4 regions of the Arthrobacter sp. FW306-06-A genome follow, and region 2 is predicted to be linked to each of the others. Evidence: riboswitches for the same ligand, from Rfam matches in the RefSeq annotation. Region 2 holds a riboswitch; each other region holds the start of a gene.
The links. A riboswitch is a leader RNA that binds a small molecule or an ion and turns the genes downstream of it on or off. The one in region 2 is predicted to bind thiamine pyrophosphate.
Positions count from the first base shown of each region.

Region 1: another riboswitch for thiamine pyrophosphate. It lies ahead of thiO (glycine oxidase ThiO); the one in region 2 lies ahead of thiC (phosphomethylpyrimidine synthase ThiC).
Region 3: another riboswitch for thiamine pyrophosphate. It lies ahead of thiD (bifunctional hydroxymethylpyrimidine kinase/phosphomethylpyrimidine kinase); the one in region 2 lies ahead of thiC (phosphomethylpyrimidine synthase ThiC).
Region 4: another riboswitch for thiamine pyrophosphate. It lies ahead of LFT49_RS19220 (ECF transporter S component); the one in region 2 lies ahead of thiC (phosphomethylpyrimidine synthase ThiC).

Region 1 is NZ_CP084552.1:3,058,557-3,062,711, forward strand. Features, by position in the region: gene LFT49_RS14215 (thiazole synthase) at 1-549, opposite strand, end outside; gene thiS (sulfur carrier protein ThiS) at 554-790, opposite strand; gene thiO (glycine oxidase ThiO) at 787-2,115, opposite strand; TPP riboswitch at 2,109-2,227, opposite strand; gene thiE (thiamine phosphate synthase) at 2,255-3,004, shown strand; gene LFT49_RS14235 (RNB domain-containing ribonuclease) at 3,044-4,155, shown strand, end outside.
Region 2 is NZ_CP084552.1:2,721,474-2,725,628, forward strand. Features, by position in the region: gene LFT49_RS12750 (VOC family protein) at 43-918, opposite strand; gene LFT49_RS12755 (amidohydrolase family protein) at 1,018-2,100, opposite strand; TPP riboswitch at 2,181-2,288, shown strand; gene thiC (phosphomethylpyrimidine synthase ThiC) at 2,284-4,110, shown strand; gene LFT49_RS12765 (alpha/beta hydrolase) at 4,107-4,155, opposite strand, start outside.
Region 3 is NZ_CP084552.1:2,572,723-2,576,877, reverse strand. Features, by position in the region: gene LFT49_RS11885 (Rne/Rng family ribonuclease) at 1-2,114, shown strand, start outside; TPP riboswitch at 2,290-2,387, shown strand; gene thiD (bifunctional hydroxymethylpyrimidine kinase/phosphomethylpyrimidine kinase) at 2,395-3,915, shown strand.
Region 4 is NZ_CP084552.1:4,097,236-4,101,390, forward strand. Features, by position in the region: gene LFT49_RS19210 (energy-coupling factor transporter transmembrane component T family protein) at 1-170, opposite strand, end outside; gene LFT49_RS19215 (ABC transporter ATP-binding protein) at 167-1,714, opposite strand; gene LFT49_RS19220 (ECF transporter S component) at 1,714-2,337, opposite strand; TPP riboswitch at 2,404-2,544, opposite strand; gene LFT49_RS19225 (iron-containing redox enzyme family protein) at 2,825-3,880, shown strand; gene LFT49_RS19230 (glycosyltransferase) at 3,877-4,155, shown strand, end outside.

The sequences.
Region 1 (4,155 bases), 340 kb from region 2:
GATGTTGTGCGGGTTCAGGATCCCCAGGCCGGTGCCGATAGGGGCGCCCAGGGGCATCACGGCGGCGGCGCCGAGGTTTTCGAGCCGCAGCGCAAGTACGGGATCATCGTTGGTGTAGGCGAACACCTTGAAGCCTCGGTTCACCAGCTGCTCCGTGGCTTCCACGAGCTCCACGGCGTCCGGCAGGAGGGTCTGCTCGTCGGCGATGACCTCGAGCTTCACCCAGTCCGTTTCCAGGGCCTCCCGCGCAAGTTCCGCTGTGAGCACAGCATCCCTGGCGGTGAAGCAGCCGGCGGTGTTGGGCAACACCCGGATCCCGTGGTCCACCAGCAGCTGGAACAGCGAGCCGGTTTCGGCGGGTGAGTAACGCCGCATGGCCACGGTGGTCAGGGCGGTGCCGGAGGCCAGGAGTGCTGCGCCCAGGCCGTCCAGGCTGGGCGCTCCGCCGGTGCCCATGATGAGGCGGGATTTCAGGGCGACGCCGTCAATCACCAGGGCGTCGCCGGCACCGGTGTTCCCGGCGGGGTTGATGGTGCTGGTTTCGGTCATGGCGTCAGCCTCCCTGTACTGCTGTAACGAGTTCGATGTCGTCGCCCTCGGCGAGCGCCGTGGCGAACCATTGGCTGCGCGGCACCACCTGGGCGTTATGGGCGACGGCGACGCCCAGCTTCCCGCCGTCCGTCGCCTGCCCGTTGTCAGCCAGCGGGCGTCCGGTGACCTGGCTGACGAGTGTGGTGATGGAGGCGCCGTCGGCCACCGTGTGCGGGTTTCCGTTGAGGGTGATGTTCACGCTGTTTCCTTGGTGTGGGTGCCATTGTCGTGGAGGCCGTGGGTGGCCGTTCCCGGGCCGGAGAACCGGCCCGGGCGGAAGGGGACCCAGCGGGGGTCGGCTTTTCCGTCGAGCAGATCCGTGCAGATGGCTGCTGCAGCGGGTGTGAGCAGGACGCCGTGCCGGAAAAAACCGGTGGCGATGATGAGCCCCGGAACGTAACCGGCTTCCGTTGCGGATCCTTCGCTTCTTAAGGCCAGGTCCACCGGCACCCTTCCCAGCAGCGGCGCATTGTCCGGGGTTCCCGGGCGGGCCCGGGCCGTGCATTCCAGAAGTTCGAGCTCGGCGACGGCGGGAACCAGCGCCTGGGCATCGCGCAGCAGCTGGTAGACGCCGCCGGCACTGACGGCGTCGGACAGGGCGTCCTCGCGCTGGGTGGCTCCGATCACCACGGTCCCGTCCCGGCGCGGAACGATGTACACCGGAACTCCGTGCACCAGTCCCCGCACCGTTGCGGTCACCAGGGGCTGGAGGGGGCCGGGCACTGCAAGCCGGAGGATGTCCCCGTGGACGGGACGCAGGGGCAGCTCGAGGCCATGGGGGAGGTCCGCGAGCGCCCCCGCCTGCAGCCCGTTGGCCACCACGGTTTCCGCTGCCAGGACGGTGCCGCCACCGGCGAGCCGAACCCCCGTAACGATGCCGTCCTCCCACAACAGCCCGCTTGCCCGCTCCGGCACTGCGTAACCGTCCACTGCCCCTGCCACGGCGAGGTGGTGCGTTTCGCGGGCGCCGCCGGCCAGTGCCAGCCGCAGGGCCGCCACCAGCCGGCGGGGATCCACCTGGTGGTCCCCCGGGGTATCGAGGGCGCAGGCGATGGCGGGGCTGAGGAGGGGTTCGCGTTTGCGGGCCTCCCGGACGGTCAGGGGTTCCACGGACAGCCCGCTCGCCTGTTGAACTGTGCGCAGGTCCATCAGGGCGCGGCGGTCGGCGGCGTCGGCGCCCACGGCGAGTGTCGGCGTCGTGAGGTATCCGGAATCCGTGCCCGATGCATCGGCGACGGCGGCCGCGAATGCCGGCCACCGTGACGATGCCTCCAGCATGAGTTCCAGGAGGTCCTCCTCCTGGTAGTGCAGTTCGCTCACGGGGGCCAGCATGCCGGCGGCAGCCCAGCTCGCGCCGGAACCTGGCGCGTCGTCAATGAGGACGACGGAGCGTCCGGAACGCTGCAGTTCCCAGGCGATACCGTGTCCCACCACTCCCCCGCCAATGACGGCGACGTCGGCACGAAGGGTGGGGGGAATGGACGCATCAACGGACGAGGGCTGGGTGGTGCCGGGGGTACGCATCTGGGTTCCTTCCCTACGCCGGCATTAACCGGATCAGGTCAAGCGGTCGGCTCTGACGCCCTCTCAGCCCGGCGCTTTGTGACAGCTGCCGCGGGCTCCCGCAGTACCTCCCCAGTTTAGAGGAATTAGGCTTGCAGGCATGAATGCGACCACCCCTTCCCTTCCCGCAGGTTCCCACGCTCCGGCCGGCGGAGTTGCCAATGCCGAGGTTGTCAACGCCCGCGACAGCGAGGCCCTTAAGGCTGCCCGCCTGTATCTCTGCACCGATGCACGGCGGGACCGCGGCGATTTTGCGGAGTTCGTGGACGCGGCCTTTGCCGGCGGCGTGGACATCATTCAGCTGCGTGACAAGACCATCGAGGCAGCCGAGGAACTGGACCTTTTGGCTGTGCTGAAGGAAGTGGCGGTGCGGCGCGGCAAGCTGTGGGCGGTCAACGACCGCGCCGACATCGCCGTGCTTTCCGGGGCCCCGGTGTTCCATATCGGCCAGAAGGACCTGCCGCTGGCGGCCGCACGCACGCTGGTCGACGGCAACGCCGCCATCGGACTCTCCAGCCATACGCCCGAGCAGGTGGATGCCGCCCTTGCCGCAACTGCCGCACCGTCCGGGCTGGACTACTTCTGCGTGGGCCCTGTCTGGGCTACGCCCACCAAACCCGGCAGGGCCGCCGTCGGTCCCGAACTGGTCAAGTACGCGGCCGAGGCGTCACGGCAGGCTGCGGACCCGGTGCCCTGGTTTGCCATCGGCGGCATCGACCACGGCAACGTCCGCCAGGTGGCGGAGGCGGGTGCGCGCAGGATCGTGGTGGTCCGGGCCATCACCGAAGCCCCTGATCCCGCCGCAGCTGCTGCCTCCCTCCTCGACGCGCTGGACGCTGCCGGTTCCTGAGCCTGCTTAATCGCGGAACTTGGGGCTACGCTGAATTTTGTGTCACATCATCGGCTGGCTCCCAACGTCCACGACCATAAGAACGCCTTGGAAGAGGCGTTGGGCCTGCTGCGGACGGAGCTTGAGCTTCCGGGCCCGTATCCCGCAGAAGCCGTGGAAGACGCCCTGGCTGCCGTTGCGGCGCTGCAGCTGCCGTCCTACGACCTGACCGCCGTCGAGTTTGTCACCATCGACCCGGCATCCTCCACGGACCTGGACCAGGCAGTGTTTATTGAATTGGACGGGGACGGCTACCGCGTGATGTACGCGATCGCCGATGTTCCAGCCTTCGTTGCGCCGGGAGGCCCCCTGGACGCGGAGACGCGGCGGCGCGGACAGACGTTCTACGCTCCTGACGGCCGGATCCCACTGCACCCGGAGGTCATCAGCGAAGGGGCCGGGAGCCTGCTGCCCGGCCAGGAGTGTTCGGCCTTCGTCTGGGATTTCACGCTCGACGGCGAAGCAACCGTACTGACGGTCAGCGTCCGTCGCGCGAGGGTCCGCAGCCGCGACAAGCTCAGCTACCGGGGCGCCCAGGCAGCCCTCGACGCCGGGACCGCCCCGCCCGTGCTCCAGCTGCTCCGTGAGGTGGGCCTGAAGCGGGTGGCACTGGAACGGGCGCGTGAAGGTGCAAGCCTGAACATGCCTGAGCAGGAGATTGTCCAGCTGCCCGACGGCGGCTACCGGATTGACGCTGTTCCACAGCTTCCGGTGGAGGACTGGAACGCGCAGATTTCGCTGATGACCGGGATGGCGGCGGCGCAGCTCATGCTGGAGGGCAAGGTGGGCATCCTGCGCACCATGCCGGCCCCGGACGAACGGTCGCTGAAGCATTTTCGCCTGCAGACCGAGGTGCTGGGCAGGCCATGGGACGGCGAAGTCAGCTATGGCGAGTATCTGCGGTCCCTGGACCCCACCGATCCGCGGCAGCTGGCCATCATGCATTCGGCAGGCATGCTGTTCCGCGGAGCCTCCTACACCGCCTTCGACGGGACCGTCCCCGAGGATGGGATCCAGTCCGCCATCGGCGCTGCCTATGCCCACACCACCGCGCCGCTGCGCCGGTTAGTGGACCGCTTCGTGCTGGTCATCTGCGAGGCCCTGAGCAACGG
Region 2 (4,155 bases):
TCTGTGCTGCCCCGCCGCGCAAACGGGGGCCAAGTCCACCCGTCAGCGGACGGCTACCCGGATCCGGTTGCGCCACGGGTCCTCGAAGCGGAGCTCGGCACCGGTGTGGTGCGAGGCCACTCCGGCAACCTTGAGGCGGTCCGCCAGCGCCCCGACGTCGTCCCCTGAAGGAACTTCAATCAGCACCTCGCCGAGCCCCAGGGTGTCCTTGCGCGGCCCGGCACCGCGGCTGTTCCAGACGTTCATTGCCATGTGGTGGTGGTAGCGGCCGGCGGAAACAAACAATGCCTGCCCGTGCCAGCCGGCCGTCTTTTCGAAGCCGAGGGTTCCCACGTAGAAGTCCCGGGCGGCCTGGACGTCACCCACCTGGAGGTGCACGTGGCCAACGCCTGCGGTTGTCCGGCGCTGGCCTTCCAGCGACTCTTCGGTGAGGTACTGCTCCAGGTAGCGCTGCGGCGGGAGGGCAAGGCTGTCCATGACGACGTCCGTCCCGTTCCAGGACCAGTTGCTGCGCGGGCGGTCCCAGTACAGTTCAATGCCGTTGCCCTCGGGGTCGGTGAAATAGAAGGCCTCGCTCACCAAGTGGTCGGCGCTGCCGGTGAAGGACCGCGGCTCGTACTGGGCGGCCGTGGCGACGGTGGCGGCCAGGGAAGCCTGGTCTTCGAACAGCAGGGCGGTGTGGAACAGGCCCGCCTCTCCCCTGCCGGGAATATGCAGTCCCGGCGCCGGGGCCAGGTGGACCAGCGGCCTGCCGAGCCGGCCAAGGTAGAGTCCGCCGTCCTGCTCAGCCACCACCTCGAGTCCCAGCGCGCGCTGGTAGTAGTCGGCCATGAGCTTCATGTCGCCCACCTTGAGCATCACGGTGCCCATGGCGAGGTCGGCAGGAAGAAGATCCTGGCTGCTGGCTGCTGCGGTCATTGATGGCTCCTTGTGTTGGAGGCCGTCCCAATGGCGGCCTGTCACACATTAAAATTACTTGAAGCTTCAATTTATTCCAAGTCCCCAAGGGCCCTCTGGTCAGCGGATGATGCGGCCGCCCAGCACCACATGCTCAAGCGACCTGATGGTCTCCGGCACGGCCCGGGGGTCTTCCCGGCACACCACCGCGTCGGCCCGCGCTCCTTCCGCCAGGACGCCCGCCCCCAGCCAGGTCCGGGCGGCCCAGCATGCGGCATCCAGTGCTGCCGTCATTGGCAGGCCGGCGCCGTGCAGTTCAAGGATTTCGTCCGCGATCCTGCCGTGGCGGATTGTGCTGCCGGCATCGGTTCCGGCAAAGATGCGCACGCCGGCTGCGTGGGCCTCGGCCGCCCGTTCCAGCCTGCGTTCCCACAGGGCGCGCATGTGGGCGGCGTAGCGCGGGAACTTGGAATCCGCCTGCGCCGCGATGTCCGGAAAGGTGGCGATATTGATGAGGGTGGGCACGATCGGTATGCCCTGTTCGGCGAACCGGGGCAGGTGGCGGGGCAGGAGGCCCGTGGCATGTTCAATGCAGTCGATTCCGGCATCCAGCATCTGGTCCAGGGTGTCCTCGGCGAAACAGTGGGCGGTCACCCGGGCACCTTCGTCATGCGCTGCCTGGACGGCGTCACGGACGACGGCGGCGGGAAAGGAAGGAGCCAGGTCACCGGCGCCGCGGTCAATCCAGTCCCCCACCAGCTTGACCCAGCCGTCGCCGTCGCGCGCCTGCTTGCGGACGGCCTCCACGAGGCCCTCCGGCTCCACTTCCTCCGCGAAGCCGCGCAGGTAGCGCCGCGTTCGGGCGATGTGCCGCCCGGCACGGATCAGCAGCGGGAAATCCCCGCGGCCCTGCATCCAGCGGGTGTCGGCCGGTGAACCGGCGTCACGGACCAGCAGGGTTCCTGCGTTGAGGTCAGCCAGGGCCTGCTCCGCAGCCGTGGCGGCGTCAACGGGGCCGCCCGGTCCCAGCCCGATGTGGCAGTGCGCGTCAACGAAACCCGGCAGTACCCAGCCATGGAGGACCCTGCCCGGCTCCGTCACGGGACGGGTGAAGGTGAGGCTCCCGTCCACGGACCAAAGCCCGTACCGGATGCTGTCGGGTCCGGTCAGGACGGGTCCGCTGAATTCAATGACTTGTGGCATCAGGACTTCCTTTCATTGCCCGGACAGGCTAGCACCGCGGATTGTGACAACGCGGTCCCAGGGGCCTGTGGTAGCTTCGTTCCTGACCACACGGGTGCCCCTGCAGGGGCTGAGATCGGGCTGACGCGGCCTGCGACCGTTGAACCTGTCCGGGTAATGCCGGCGAAGGAAGTGAGTATTCCCTTGAGTACACAAAACACCCAGTTAAACGCTGCCCAAATCCAGGCAGAAACAACAGCGGACGCTCAGACAGCACTTCAGGTGACCCAGTCCCTGAAGTCGCATTCGCTGGCCTTTATCGAAGATCCCGGCGCCGGGATCCGGGTGCCGGTAACGGAAATTTCCCTTGAGCCATCCCCCAACGGCCGGCCCAACGAACCGTTCCGCACCTACCGGACAGCGGGGCCGGGCAGCGACCCCGTCCGGGGCCTTCAGCCCTTCCGTTCGGAGTGGATTGAGGCACGGGCAGACACCGAGGCGTACACCGGCAGGGAGCGCAACCTGCTCGATGACGGCCGCTCGGCAGTCCGCCGGGGTGCCGCCTCTGCAGAATGGAAGGGCGCCCGGCCGGTGCCCCGCCGCGCCGTCGACGGCCGGACAGTGACGCAGATGCACTATGCCCGGCAGGGCATCATCACCCAGGAAATGCGGTTCGTGGCGCTGCGGGAAAACTGCGACGTCGAGCTGGTCCGCAGCGAGCTGGCCGCCGGCCGCGCGATCATCCCCAGCAACATCAACCATCCCGAGTCCGAGCCGATGATCATCGGCAAGGCCTTCCTGGTGAAGATCAACGCCAACATCGGCAATTCCGCGGTCACCAGCTCCATCGCGGAGGAGGTGGACAAGCTGCAGTGGGCCACGCAGTGGGGCGCCGACACCGTCATGGACCTGTCCACCGGCGACGACATCCACACCACCAGGGAATGGATCATCCGCAACTCCCCCGTCCCCATCGGGACAGTACCGATCTACCAAGCCCTGGAAAAGGTCAACGGCGAGGCCAACGCGCTGACATGGGAGATTTTCCGCGACACTGTCATTGAACAGTGCGAGCAGGGCGTTGACTACATGACCATCCACGCCGGCGTGCTGCTGCGGTACGTCCCGCTCACAGCCAACCGCGTAACGGGCATCGTCTCGCGCGGCGGCTCCATCATGGCCGGCTGGTGCCTGGCCCACCACCAGGAAAACTTCCTGTACACGCACTTCGATGAGCTATGCGAGATCTTCGCGAAGTACGACGTTGCGTTTTCCCTGGGTGACGGTCTGCGCCCCGGTTCCACCGCTGACGCCAACGACGCCGCCCAGTTCGCGGAGCTGGACACGCTGGCCGAGCTGACGCAGCGCGCCTGGGAATACGACGTGCAGGTGATGGTGGAAGGCCCTGGCCACGTCCCCTTCCACCTGGTCCGGGAAAACGTCGAGCGCCAGCAAGAGCTGTGCAAGGGCGCGCCGTTCTACACCCTGGGGCCGCTGGTGACTGATGTTGCCCCGGGCTATGACCACATCACGTCGGCCATCGGTGCCACCGAGATTGCCCGGTACGGGACCGCGATGCTCTGCTACGTCACCCCGAAGGAACACCTGGGCCTGCCCAACAAGGACGACGTGAAGACCGGCGTGATCACCTACAAGATCGCCGCCCATGCTGCGGACCTGGCCAAGGGCCACCCGGGCGCGCACGAGCGGGACGACGCGCTGTCCAAGGCCCGTTTCGAGTTCCGCTGGCGGGACCAGTTCGCGCTGTCCCTGGACCCTGTCACCGCCGAGGCGTTCCACGATGAGACGCTGCCGGCCGAGCCCGCCAAAACGGCGCACTTCTGCTCGATGTGCGGGCCTAAGTTCTGCTCCATGCGGATCAGCCAGGACATCCGTGATGAATTCGGCTCCGCGGAGGCCCAAGCGGCGCTTGCCGGCGTGGCATCGGGGATGCGGGAGAAGAGCGAGGAGTTCCTGGCCGCGGGCGGCAAGGTGTACCTGCCGGAGCTGCGGGTTCCCGCGGAAAGCTAGGACGCCCGGGCCGGCTGGCTCCGGCTGACCTGCCGAATGAACTGC
Region 3 (4,155 bases), 150 kb from region 2:
TGGCCGAGCACTTCGTATCCAAGACCCAGCAGGACTCGTTGATCGGCAACGTGTACCTGGGCAAGGTCCAGAACGTCCTGCCGTCCATGGAAGCGGCGTTCGTGGACATCGGGCGCGGCCGCAACGCGGTCCTGTACGCCGGCGAGGTCAACTGGGAAGCGGTGAACCTCGAGGGCAAGCAGCGCCGCATCGAAAACGCGCTGAAGTCCGGCGATACCGTCCTGGTCCAGGTCACCAAGGACCCCGTGGGCCACAAGGGTGCCCGCCTCACCAGCCAGATCTCGCTGCCCGGACGCTACCTGGTGTACGTACCCGGCGGGTCCATGACCGGCATCTCCCGCAAGCTGCCCGACGTCGAACGGAACCGCCTCAAGCGCATCCTCAAAGACCGCCTGCCCGAGCACGCCGGCGTCATTGTCCGCACTGCCGCCGAGGGCGCTTCCGAGGAAGAGCTCACGCACGACATCAACAGGCTGCGGGCCCAGTGGGAAGGCATCGAAAGCCAGTCGGCCTCCACCAAGATCCTGGCCCCCGAACTGCTCTACGGCGAACCGGACCTGACCATCAAGGTGGTCCGCGACGTCTTCAACGAGGACTTCTCCAAGCTCATCATCTCGGGCGAGGAAGCCTGGGACACCATCGAGGCCTACGTAACCTACGTGGCCCCGGACCTGGTGGGCCGTCTCGAGAAGTGGACCAAGGACCAGGACATCTTCTCCGCTTGGCGCATCGACGAGCAGATCCACAAGGCCCTCGAACGGAAGGTCTTCCTTCCCTCGGGCGGCTCCCTGGTGATCGATCGCACCGAGGCCATGACCGTGGTGGACGTCAACACCGGCAAGTTCACCGGCAGCGGCGGCAACCTCGAGGAAACTGTCACCAAGAACAACCTCGAAGCTGCCGAGGAAGTGGTACGCCAGCTGCGGCTGCGCGACATCGGCGGCATTATCGTGATCGACTTCATCGACATGGTGCTCGAATCCAACCGCGACCTGGTGCTGCGCCGCCTGGTGGAATGCCTGGGCCGCGACCGGACCAAGCACCAGGTTGCCGAAGTGACCTCTCTCGGCCTGGTCCAGATGACCCGCAAGCGCATGGGCACCGGGCTCCTGGAAGTCTTCGGCGAGCAGTGCGAGGCCTGCGCCGGCCGCGGCGTGGTGACCCACGACGATCCCGTGGAGCACCGCCGGGCCAATGTCGTGGCCGCCGAGCACCACCACGTCCAGCGCAATGACAACCGGCCCGAAGCCCGGCCGGAAGCCCACCGCACCGAAAGCCAGCGGACCGACAACAACCAGCCGGGCGCACGTTCGGAACGAAAGCGGCGGCGCGGACGCAACGGCCAGCAGCCCGAGGCCGCTCCGGCTCCTGCCGTCCAGGTCCACACCGTCCACCCGGACCCTACGGACGCTGAGCGGCATGCCAAGGCAGAAGCAACCCGCCTTGCCCTGGCCAACATCGCCGCTGCTGCCCACGCCGCCCACCTGCACGACGAAGAGGTGGCGGCAACCCGGCAGGTGCCCGCCGCCCCGCCTGCGCCGGCTCCGGCGGAGGAGAAACACGACGCCGACGCCCCCACGCGTCCGGCGGCTGTCCTGACATTCGGTGGCGAGGAAGTCCCGCTTCCGTTCGTGGAGCATGCGGAGGAGCAGCAGCCCAAGCCGGCTCTCACCTTGGACCGGCTCGCTGAAGCGTTCGCCCACCTGGGCCAGCCGGCGTCGTCCGTGGAGGACGCTCCGGCCAGGACCGCGGAGGTGCCGCAGGCAGCCGAACCGTCCGCACCGGCACCGGCCACGCCGGAATCAGGGGCTGAAGCCGGGGGAGCGGAAGCCCGCACCGCGGTGGAAGTTCCAGGCGAAAAGGACTATTCGGACCACACGCTGGAACAGTCCCGGCAGCGCCGTCCGCGGCGCCACCGGGGTGCCAGCCGTGCGCAGGGTGCCGCCAACGAGACCGCCGTCCAGCACCACGAAAACGTCCAGTCGACTGCCGGAGGCCATTCGCACGCGGCCAAGGCCCCGGAAATGGATAAGGCACAGGCCACCGCCGAACCGGGCAAGGCGGCAGCGGAACCGATTATCCTCGGCGTCGGCGTCCCGGCTTCGGAGCTGTAAGCCGGAAGCCCCGGACAGGCAACAAAGACACATTCAGGAGTCCCCGCTTTGTGGACGGTTCCCCGGTGAATGACACGGGGAACAGTCCCAGGGCGGGGACTCCTGCGTGCGGCACCCACCCCTTTGCGGCAGGTGCTGTCACCTTTCCTGGGAATACGCCCCAGCGGCTAGGCTGGAAACCGACACGGGGTGCCGCGCAAAAGGCCGGCTGAGATCCACACCCGTTGAACCTGTCCGGCTAGTACCGGCGAAGGGATGTCTCTTGTCTTCAACCCTTTCCATGCCCCTGCCAGCTGCATTCGATGCACCCATTGAGTTGCCGGCAGGCCGTGACGTTCCACGCGTCCTCTCCATCGCGGGCTCGGACCCGTCAGGCGGAGCGGGCATCCAGGCAGACCTTAAGAGCATCGCCGCGCATGGCGGCTATGGCATGGCCGCCATCACCGCCCTCACAGCCCAGAACACCCAGGGCGTGCAGGCCGTGCACGTTCCTCCGGCCGCTTTCCTGGCCCAGCAGCTGGATGCCGTCAGCGACGACATCAACATCGACGCCGTCAAGATCGGCATGCTGGGTGACAGGGAAGTGATCCGCACTGTGCGCGGCTGGCTCGAAAAGGTGCGTCCCGACGTCGTGGTTCTCGATCCGGTGATGGTTGCCACCAGCGGCGACCGGCTGCTGAAGGAATCGGCGGAAGCGGCACTTCGGGAACTGCTGCCCCTTGCCCACCTCATCACCCCCAACCTGCCCGAGCTTGCCATGCTGATGGGCGCTGCCCCTGCGGAGAGCTGGGATGAGGCGCTGGCCCAGGGCAGGCGCCTGGCCGATGCCACCGGGGCCACAATCCTGGTCAAGGGCGGGCACCTGGCGGGGGAGCGCTGTCCGGACGCTCTGGTCAACACCGCGGGCCTGCTCGGGGAGGAGATAGTGGAAGTCCCGGGACCCCGTATTGCCACCCGCAACAGCCACGGCACGGGATGCTCCCTTTCCTCCGCAATGGCAACCGTGCAGGCACGCCTGGGCGACTGGGAAGCAACACTGCGGACCGTCAAGCCCTGGCTGGCCGGCGCCCTCGAGAACTCGGGCCAGCTGTCAGTGGGCCGGGGGAACGGGCCAGTGCACCACTTCCACCATCTGCGGCCGGCACTGCAGGAAGGCGGCTTCGCGGCCCGGCTATGGACGGAAGCCCAACAGGACCTCGACGACATCTACGCGCTTGACTTCATCCGCGGCCTGGCCGCGGGAGACCTGGCCGAGAAGGACTTCGCCTACTACCTGGCCCAGGACGCCCTTTACCTCAACGGGTACTCCCGCGTTCTGGCCCGCACCAGCGCCCTGGCCCCCTCGGAGGCCGAACAATTGTTCTGGGCAGGATCGGCCCAGAATTGCCTCGAAGTGGAAACGGAACTCCACCGCTCCTGGCTCAGCACACGGCCGGTCCAGGGCGGCCTGGGCCCCGTCACCAAGGCCTACGTTGACCACCTCACAGCAGCATCGGCGTCGGGCAGCTACGCAGTCCTGGCGGCAGCCGTCCTGCCCTGCTTCTGGCTCTACGCCGAGGTGGGCAGGAAGCTGCACTCCCAGTTCCTTTCCAGCTGTGAGCCTGAAGGGCACGCCTACGCGGCGTGGCTGCGCACCTACGCCGACGAGGGCTTCGCCGAAGCCACCCGCCGGGCCATCGCCATCGTGGATGGGGCGGGGCGGAAAGCGTCGGACCATGAAAGAGCAGCGATGGTCACCGCGTTCAAGCAGTCCTGCCGCTTGGAAGTGGAATTCTTCGACGCGCCGAGACTTCATTCCTGACCGCTGCCGGCAGCGCCGCCGCTATGATGGAGTGGCATGGTTGCGGTGCTGCCCGCCGGGTTTGTGGTTACTACCACAGCGGGGCCGCCGGAACCAGCCTCATTTGCGGCCGTGGACGGATTTAGCGTATTCTGGATCTTCGGTGCTTACGCCAACACTTGGGTTATGACCCTGGGGCATTCTGCTGTGTATAACAAGCGGACTGCTCCACCGGGACGGCTCACGGATTTCCCCGGGGAA
Region 4 (4,155 bases), 1.4 Mb from region 2:
CCGGCCAAGGGAAAGAGCAGAAGCTCGAAGACCAACGCCACGGATGCCGAGACCCAGTCGATGGACAGGGCAAGGACGGCGGTGATGAGCAGGACCGCCGCGAATTTGCTGAGCGGGTTGGCGCGGGTGAGCACGGCCCGGTTGCCGCTGAGGGTGAGTTGCTGCCTCATGGCGCCACCGTTTCCGCAGCCACCATCCGCAGCTCCTCGCCGCCCAGCGCCTCGGTGAATTCGGCATCATGGGTCACCGAAACCACCGCCGTTCCGGCATCAAGCAGCTCGGACAGGAACGAGGCCAACTCGGCCCAGGTGTTGGCATCCTGCCCGAAGGTGGGCTCGTCAAGGACCAGGACCCGGGGGCTGGCGGCAAGGACGGTGGCCACAGACAGCCGCCGCTTTTCACCGCCGGAGAGCGTGTACGGGTTCGCATCCACCAGCTGGGTGAGCCGCAGCCGCTCCAGCAGCTCGTCAACCCGGTCCTCACCATGGCCCAGGTGCCGGGGGCCAAAGCGCAGCTCATCCAGCACTTTGCCGGTCACGAACTGGTGCTCAGGCTCCTGGAACACCGTCCCTACGCGGGAAATCAATTGCTCGGCCTTCCACCGGAACGGGTCGATGCCCGCACCCCGGCTGAGGTCCAGGGTGGCGGAGACTTTTCCGGAGACCGGCTCCAGGAGGCCGGCAAGGGTCAGCGCGAAGGTCGACTTGCCGGCGCCGTTGGGACCGGTGATGGCCAGGGCCTGCCCGGCGCGGACCTGCGCGGCCACGCCTTCCTGGACGGGGACGGGCGGGATCCTGCGGAAGCCCTTGCGGCGGGGTCGTTCGCGGGAAACACCCAGCTGTTCGGCCGCCAGCAGGAGATTCCCCGTTCCCGGCGCCTGCACCGCAGCCCGGGCACGGGCGGCCGGGACGTAGCCGGGAACCCACACCCCCGCCGCGGCGAGCATGGTGCGCGCCTCACTGAGTACCCGGTCCGGCGGCCCGTCCAACAGCACGGCGGGCTCGGAGGCGGAGCCCGGCTGCAGGACCACGATCCGGTCCACCAGGTCCTTCCACACCGACACCCGGTGCTCCACCACCACCAGGGTGGCCCCGGTCTTGTCCAGGCAGCGCGCCACGGCGTCGCGGACTTCCAGCACCCCGTCCGGGTCCAGGTTGGCGGTGGGCTCATCCAGCAGGATCAGCCCCGGGCGCATGGCCAGGATCCCCGCCAGCGCCAGGCGCTGCTTTTGCCCGCCGGACAGGGCCGACGTCGGGTGGTCCAGCGGGAGGTGGGACAGTCCGACGTCGGCAAGCGCCTCGTGCACGCGCGCCCAGATGGCGTCACGCGGCACGGCAAGGTTCTCGGCTCCGAACGCAACGTCGTCCCCCACCCGCGACAGGACCACCTGCGTCTCCGGGTCCTGCTGCATCAGGCCGGCGCGGCCGCGCTGGGAGCGGGGCACGGCGCCGTCAACCAGCAGCGAACCCGACTCGTCGGCGTCGCCCGCCTCGCCGTCGTCGTCAATGTCTCCCAGTACGCCGGCCAGCGCATGCAGGAGCGTCGACTTTCCGGCGCCCGAGGGGCCCAGCAGCAGCACCCGCTCGCCGGGGCTGATGTCCAGGTCAAGGGCATGGACCGCGGGCCTGGCCCTGCCGGCATGCCGCCAGCCCCAGCCGCGGGCAGTGACCGCCGCGGGGCGGACGGCGCCGGCTGCGCCCTGGGAGGGTGCCATCAGGAGAAGACTGGCTCCGTGGCAGCCCTGCGGGACGCGAAGGAGCTCAGTACGCCGGTGCGGGCCAGGCCGCGGGTGGCGAGCCAGGACAGGCCGCCGGCCAGGACGGCGCCGGAGATGGTGGTGAGGACGATGTAGGCGAACTTGTCCGCACCTGAGTAGGCGATGTTCCAGCCCCACGGCGCGAACGAGTCATTCAGGCCGCAGAAGAAGCCGGCCGCGGCGCCTGCCAGCAGGGAGACGGGCAGGTTGAACTTGCGGTAGGCGAAGATGATGAAGATGATCTCCGCACCCAGGCCCTGGATTAACCCCGAGAACAGGACCGAGGCGCCGTACTGCGAGCCCATGAGCAGCTCTCCGGTGGCGGCCACGGTCTCGCAGAACAGCGCCGCGCCCGGCTTGCGGATGATGAGCATGCCCAGCACGCCCGGAATCATCCATCCGCCGGCCAGCAGACCGGTGAGCGGCGGGTAGGCCGCGTTCATGGGGGCGGACAGTGCTGCCGCGCCCTGGTCCCATGCCCAGAAGATGACGCCGCCGGCGATGGCCACCAGCGCGGCCACCACGATGTCCACGACGCGCCAGGACCTGCTGGTGGTCTTCTTGATTGCTGCAGTGCTCATGTGATCCTCCTGGGGAACAGGAGGGGAAAGTGGACCGGCTGACGGCCCGTTGCCGTGCAGCCGCGACACTTTGAGAACTCGACTCCCTTGCGCCGGTACTAACCGGATCAGGTTCGAGGGTCTGCGGCGGTCCGCACTCTCAGCGCCCACCTGCGGTGCCCGGCTTTAGCCAGGATGCCCGACGGCGGCGCTCCCCTGTCGTTTTTAGTGTTGCTTTTTGGTTAGGGTAAGGCTTTTGATTTGCCCATCCGGGCGTGGTCCAGTTTACACCGAACGGCGCTGGATTGAGGGCTGCGGGCGCCAACCGGACAGGATGTGACCGGCCGTGCGTGGTGGCGCCAGGCATGGAAATAAGCGCGCTTAGCTTTTATTAGTAATCATGCTTACTATGTTGTCTCCCGGGTTTCGAGGAGTACGGGCACATGGGACTCACCATGGTCGGCCCCGCGTTCGTTCCCGTCAGCAGCGCGGCAGACCAAGGAGCACCATGAGAATCCCGGAAACCAGAGGCCCCGTCAGCAGCGCACTGTTCAAAGTCCTGGCGCAGGCTCCGGACGCCGCCGGGCCGGGCCTGGATGGGCTGTACTCCCTGGTGGTGCGGCAGCTGGCCGGAACCGGCGACATCATTGCCGACGAGGACATCCAACTCGCACTATTCTGCCTTTACGAACTCCATTACTCCGGGCTGGACGGCGTTTCAGACAGCTGGGAGTGGGAGCCTGCGCTGATCAGGGTCCGGCGGCTGATCGAGGAACCCTTCGAAGCGGCACTGCGCGCTGCCGCCAAGGAGGCGGCAGGAAACTTCGAACTGCCCGACGGAATTGCCATGACCAGTGACGCCGTTGCCGACGTCCTCTTCGGCCTGGCCGCCACGGACACCGGCCCCAGCCTGTCCCGCTACGTGGCCCGGAAATCCACCCTGGACCAGCTCAAGGAGTTCCTGGTCCACAAATCCATGTACCAGCTGAAGGAAGCCGACCCGCACACCTGGGCCATTCCGCGGCTCAGCGGCAGGCCGAAGGCGGCCCTGGTGGAAATCCAGGCGGACGAATACGGCGGCGGCCGGCCTGAGCGGATGCACAGCGCGCTGTTCGCCCGGACCATGCGCGGCCTGGGCCTGGATGACAGCTACGGCGCCTACGTGGACACGGTCCCGGCAATCTCCCTGGCTTCCGTCAACCTCATGTCGCTCTGCGGCCTGAACCGCCGGCTCCGCGGTGCCATCACCGGGCACCTCGCCATCTACGAAATGACCTCCTCGCAGCCCAACCGCTTCTACGGCAACGGATTCCGCCGGCACGGCTTCGGCCCTGACATCACGCACTACTTTGACGAGCACGTGGAGGCCGACGCCGTGCACGAACAGATTGCGGGACGGGACCTCGCCGGCGGCCTGGTGGAAGCCGAACCGCAACTGCTTGCCGATGTCCTGTTCGGGGCGACGGCGGTCATGGCCATCGACAGCCGCCTTACCGCCCACCTGATGTCGTCCTGGGAAGCCGGGCAGACATCGCTCCGGGCGGCCGTACCGGCGGCAGCGTGACAGCCGCGCCCGCGGCAGTCGCTCCCGGGGCAAGGGAAGGGCGTCCCCGTTTGGTCTCCGACGCGGAGTACATCCTTCCCCTGCGCTGGACGGAGGACTCGGGCCTGGCAGAGTTGGCCGGTTACCTCCGCCAACTGGTGGGCTGGATTCCGGTCACCGTGGTGGACGGCTCAGACCCCGACCTCTTCGACCGGCACCGTGCCACGTTTCCGGCAGCGGTCCGCCACATCCGGCCGGACACCCCGCCGGACAGCATTGCCCTTCACGGGCAGGTC